Sporosarcina pasteurii: one gene and its partner. The protein of the gene in region 1 interacts with the protein of each later gene in a pairwise test. Links are inferred from orthologs where the notes say so. Each region holds a gene or a part of one and is shown on either strand. Other genes may lie near its edges.

Evidence for each region. Proteins that work in one complex are often made in the same cells at the same time.
Region 2: the proteins of prmA (region 1) and rplK interact in binary tests that used the Escherichia coli proteins (3 or more experiments, as listed by UniProt). The link is inferred for Sporosarcina pasteurii from one-to-one orthologs.

The regions. Positions count from the first base shown.
Region 1 is NZ_CP160452.1:1,650,098-1,652,959, forward strand. Bases 76-2,862 are described here. They hold prmA (50S ribosomal protein L11 methyltransferase), read right to left. Parts: upstream 2,048-2,862; coding sequence 1,103-2,047; downstream 76-1,102. Other genes in these bases: AB1H92_RS07655 (16S rRNA (uracil(1498)-N(3))-methyltransferase), read right to left, coding at 357-1,097; dnaJ (molecular chaperone DnaJ), read right to left, coding at 2,063-2,862. UniProt on the Escherichia coli protein: Methylates ribosomal protein L11.
Region 2 is NZ_CP160452.1:3,132,873-3,135,939, forward strand. The notes cover bases 76-3,067. They hold rplK (50S ribosomal protein L11), read right to left. Parts: upstream 1,789-3,067; coding sequence 1,363-1,788; downstream 76-1,362. Other genes in these bases: rplJ (50S ribosomal protein L10), read right to left, coding at 76-320; rplA (50S ribosomal protein L1), read right to left, coding at 550-1,248; nusG (transcription termination/antitermination protein NusG), read right to left, coding at 1,961-2,494; secE (preprotein translocase subunit SecE), read right to left, coding at 2,725-2,910; rpmG (50S ribosomal protein L33), read right to left, coding at 3,059-3,067. In the rest of the region: more of rplJ, read right to left, coding at 1-75. UniProt on the Escherichia coli protein: Forms part of the ribosomal stalk which helps the ribosome interact with GTP-bound translation factors.

The DNA of each region.
Region 1 (2,862 bases):
TAAATACCTTTCACATGAATGAGTAATAAAAGTGATTGAACTGCTGAAATAGCATTTCAAGTCAATCCTTATAGATCAATCATTGCCCTTCCCTCCCAGTTACTAATCGTCGGCCCCATCTCACGAAAGCTTTTAGTCATGTATGTTAAACCAGTAACAGAAGAGGGGTAATTAACTGTATAGTTCGCATGACTTATCTATTTTGTGCAAAAATAAGACCTTTCTATTTTAATATAGAAAGGTCTTACTCTATCCAATCGTGATTTCACTTGGCAATGCTGCCAAATCCGTACGCCATTATCATGTAGTCCAGCACTGATTAACCCAGTTATGAGCTGATCATGTTTTTTCATCTATTATTCAAATTCATAAGAAACAGCAGATAAAAAGTATAACGGCGCAGTTTCAGTTCTTAATATACGCGGCCCAAGTGCGACTGGTAGAAACTTAGCTTCTTGCAATGCCTCTGCTTCATTTCTTGATAATCCGCCTTCTGGACCGAATACAATGAGAACGTTTTGATTTGGTGATAGATTTTTCACCCTATCTGCCAAACGTGGTCGTTCTTCTCGTTTTGCTGCTTCTTCATCAGCAAATAAGCAAACATCAAACTCCTGTCCTTTGGCAATTAATTGTTTAATGGTAAGAGGACTTTCAATTCTTGGAATGATTGTACGATGACATTGCTCAGCTGCTTGATGTGCAATTTTTTGTAATCGTTCAATCCTTTTAGTTCCCTTTTTATCGTCCCATTTCACAATCGAGCGTTCTGCCTTAAAAAGAACCACTTCTGAAACGCCCAGTTCCGTTCCTTTTTGGACAATCAAATCATGCTTGTCACCTTTGGCTAACCCACACGCAATTGTAATGTGCACGGGTAGTTCATTTTCCGGAAGTGACTCGCCTTCTTTTTGAACAATTACTTTATCCTCGGTGATGTCTTTTATTGTCGTAATGAAAGCCTCCGCCTCGGCGACAACAATAATTTTTTCATCAATTGCCATCCGCATCACTTGAACAATATGTTTGTAGTCCTCGCCAAATAAAACAGCTTCTCCATTAGGATTGAAGCTTGTTTCTAAGAAATATCGTTGCAAACTGATCACTCGCCTTTTTTCTTTGCAATTAGCGCTACCCAATCTTCCATCAAAACAGATTCAATGATTTCAAATCCTTTTTCAGTAAGATCCGCTTTTACTTCATCACGCTTTTCTTCAATAATGCCTGATACGATAAAAAGGCCGTCCTCTGGTAAGAGATTTGCAGCATCTTGAGAGAAAGACATAATGACATCCGCTAAAATATTGGCGATAATGATGTTTGGTTTAAAATCGATAGACTCAAGTAAATTGCCTTGAGTAACATGGACAGTACCGTCCACATGGTTCAAACGAATATTTTCTTTAGCGGCGGCTACTGCTACTTCATCTAAGTCAAGTGCATAAACACTTTTTGCGCCAAGCATTGCTGCCCCAATAGAAAGAACACCAGAACCAGTTCCTACATCTACAACGGTATCACCATTATGAACGTACTTTTCAAGTGCTTGCATGCACATGACTGTTGTTGGATGAGTTCCTGTACCGAATGCCATTCCCGGGTCTAACTCGACAATGAGTTCGTCTGATTCGACTGGCGTGTAGTTTTCCCATGTAGGGACAATTGTAAAGCGGCCAGAAATTTTAACGGGATGGTAATATTGTTTCCAAGCAGTTGCCCAGTCTTCCTCATCTACTTCAGATGTTTTTATTTTATTCAACCCTACATCTAATCCATAACGTGGAAGGTCGGCAATTGCCTGTTCAATATCTTTCATCGTTTCAATAAGAAAACTATTTACCGGTAAATAAGCTTTCACGATAACGCCTTCAGTCGGAAAATCATTTTTATCTAGCTCATAAATTTCCCCAAAAACATTTTCACGGGGCAAATGTGGCTCTTTAGAATCCTCAATAATTACTCCGCTTGCGCCTGCTTCATGAAATATATTCGCAACCGCTTCTGTCGCTGCATGTGTCGTATGGATAGCTATTTCCGACCATTTCAAACTGATTCAATCCTTTCAGTCGCCTTTAATAGTGCGTTTAATTTTATCAAATAGAGAACTTGAGTATTCTTCTGGGCTATCTCCACCAATAGCTGCAAATTGACGCATTAGTTCCTTTTGTTTTTCTGTCATTTTCTTAGGAGTGATGACTTTAACAATGACATGTTGATCACCGATTCCCCGACCATGAACATTCTTCACACCTTTTCCTCTTAAGCGGAATCTTGTTCCTGTTTGGGTCCCTGCTGGAATTTTTAAGTTTACATTACCTTGCACTGTAGGTACTTCAATTTCGTCACCTAAAGCTGCTTGCGGGAATGTGAGTGCCAATTCTAAATAGATATCATCGTCTTCACGGATAAATTTCTCATGCGGTCTGACGCGGAAAACAATATATAAATCTCCTGTAGGTCCACCGTTTACACCTGGTTCTCCTTGACCGGAAACTCGTAATTGTTGACCATCATCAACGCCTTCAGGAATCGTCACTTTAATTTTCACTGATTTTTTAACAGTTCCTGCCCCTCTACATGTCGTACATTTTTCAGGAATAAATTTACCTGTCCCTCCACAGTGATGACAAGCTCTTCTATTCACCATTCTTCCAAGTGGCGTATCTTGCGTTATGCTAATTTCACCAGACCCGTTACAATGCGAACATGTTTTCGCAGAAGTTCCTTTTTTGGCACCTGAGCCATCGCATGTACCGCAATTTTCGTCTCTAGGGATTTCAATTTCTGTTTCTTTTCCAAAAACAGCCTCCATAAAGTCAATCGTCATTGTATATTGCAGGTCATTTCCTTTTCTAGGCGCAT
Region 2 (3,067 bases), 1.5 Mb from region 1 along the record:
TCGAGCGCTTCATTTTCCTTTGCGAATTCGTGAAGGATTTTTGCAGGTGCTATAACATCATCTTCAGAAAACGCAATTGCGTTTGGTCCTACTAAATGTTCGTTTAGCCCTTCAAAGCCAACCTCTTCAGCTGCACGACGTGACATTGAGTTTTTGTAAACCTTAAAATCAACGCCCTGTTCACGAAGGTTTTTACGAAGCTCTGTAACTTGACTTACGTTTAAACCACGGTAGTCAACCACTACGACAGTCGCTGCTGATTTCATCTTCTCAGAGATTTCAGTTACAACCGCTTGTTTCGCTTCTAATACTTTGCTCATCTGGACACCTCCTAGATTATTTTTCAAGTTCTTATACCGATATAAAAAGCCCCCGGTCTACATTGGAGACCCGAGGGCAGAAAAAGTCGTCTTCTTCAATACGAAAAGATCGTCTTGTCCTCGGCAGGATCATTAAGCGGCATGCCACCCCTGCGGTCTACGGTACAAAATACTTATATATTTTACAACGCTCATCATGTTATCACAGGACAAGCATATTGTCAATAGTTTATTTTACAGTTACGCCTGAAGTATCAATTTTCAAAGCAGGACCCATTGTTGTAGTTACGTGTACAGAACGCATATACGTTCCCTTCGCAGCTGCTGGGCGAGCTTTTTCAATTGCATCGAAAACTGCCAAGAAGTTTTCTTCTAGCTTTTCATCTTCGAATGAAACTTTTCCGATTGGCGCATGTACGATACCCGCTTTGTCAGCACGGTACTCAACTTTACCAGCTTTGATTTCTTCAACAGCTTTTGCAACATCAAATGTTACAGTACCTGTTCTTGGGTTTGGCATAAGTCCTTTTGGTCCAAGGATACGACCAATTTTACCAACTTCACCCATCATATCTGGTGTTGCTACGATAACGTCAAATTCAAACCAACCTTGTTGGATTTTGTTAATGAAGTCCGCATCGCCAACGTAGTCTGCACCCGCCGCTTCCGCTTCTTTAAGTTTTTCACCTTTAGCGAAAACTAGAACACGTTGAGTTTTACCAGTACCGTTCGGCAGAACTACTGCTCCACGTACTTGCTCATCGTTTTTCTTAACATCAATACCAAGACGGAATGCGACTTCTACTGTTGCGTCAAAGTTTGTTGTGCTTGTCTTTTTCGCAAGTTCGATAGCTTCTTTTACGTCGTACAGTTTTGAGTTGTCGACAAGCTTCATCGCTTCTGTAAACTTTTTACCTCTTTTAGCCATTTTAATTTCCTCCTATGTTGTGGTGTTAACGGATAATGAACCTCCCACGAATAAAGGCTGCGTGTCCCGGAGAACAACCGCAACCCAACCAAAGCGTAACTCTATTTCAAGGAATCAGTCTTCGATTGTGATTCCCATACTGCGTGCAGTACCTTCAACCATTGCCATCGCCGCTTCAACTGATGCTGCGTTTAAGTCTGGCATCTTTTGTTCTGCAATTTCGCGAACTTTGTCGCGTTTCACAGTTGCAACCTTCGTTTTGTTTGGTTCGCCTGAACCTTTTTGAAGATTTGCAGCAACCTTCAGCAATACTGCTGCCGGTGGAGTTTTAGTAATAAATGTAAATGAACGATCTTCAAATACAGTGATTTCAACAGGAATGATTAAGCCTGCTTGATCTGCTGTACGTGCGTTGAATTCTTTACAGAATCCCATGATGTTCACACCTGCTTGACCTAGCGCTGGTCCAACTGGTGGAGCCGGGTTCGCTTTTCCTGCAGGAATTTGTAATTTTACAACCGTAGAAACTTTTTTAGCCACGAGACACACCTCCTTAAGTCCGTGATGTGGTAATTGGGTTTCCCCTCCCACTCAAATATGTGTCTGCCGATTCGCATCGGGAGAATCAATCATCTTATCTCACGCTATCAATTGATAGCCTGACCTTTGAAATGATAACATTCTTTCGCCTCTTATGCAAGTAGCAGAGTAATTAATTTTTTTGTACTTGATCAAAATCTAATTCCATCTTCGTTTCACGGCCAAACATATCTACCGCGACTTTAACTTTTTGCTTCGCCATATCGATTTCTTCGACCTTACCTTGGAAATCAGCAAATGGTCCTTCAAGCACTTGAACCACTTCACCAATTTCAATATCAAGTTCAGCAACCTTATCTTTGACACCCATTTGCTTAAGAATAAAGTCAACTTCCTCTTCTAATAACGGCGTCGGCTTAGTTCCTCCACCAGACGAACCAATAAATCCTGTCACCCCTGGCGTATTACGAACAACATACCAAGAATCGTCCGTCATAATTGTCTCAACAAGCACGTACCCTGGGAATGTTTTTTTCATCACCGTACGCTTTTTGCCGTCTTTAAAATCGGTCTCTTCCTCTTCCGGAACAATCACCCGAAAGATTTTATCTTGCATACCCATTGTTTCAACGCGTGCCTCAAGGTTTGCTTTCACTTTGTTTTCATAGCCTGAATACGTATGAACAACGTACCAATTTTTTTCTATTTCCATATATATAAGGACTTTAAGTCCGTCCCTCCTTTCACCACGAGTAGTTCAAAAGCGTAAAACGCCCGACACTAGATGCAGAATCTCTAGCATAGTACTTACCCATAGTTCGAAATTTTATAGTTTCCCAAAGAATTAAAAAACCCGTTCATACAATCAGACGGGCTATTTCTAAGGGATTCATAATTTTTATTTATTATTATATTATAGCGTAACGTACGTAAATTTTAAAAGCTTACGTACCAATCCATTAATTTTGAAATGCCGAGATCGGTGATACCAAAATAAACCGCCATGAAAATGACTGTCACAAGAACAACAATCGTATAGCGCGTCAATTCTTTACGCTTTGGCCAACTTACTTTTCTCATTTCCGAAACGACTTGCTTCAAGAAATTACTTATCTTCCCCATGTTTATCGTAACCCTCCGAAATAAGATGTATTACTTTAACTAAACATCTATGAATAAGCGATTCTTTCCTATCCACTTTATTCATCCCAGAAACAAAAAGCCGCTTCTACCACTTTAGAAGTGGTGTGATGAACATTGTTGAATCAAGTTAAACGGT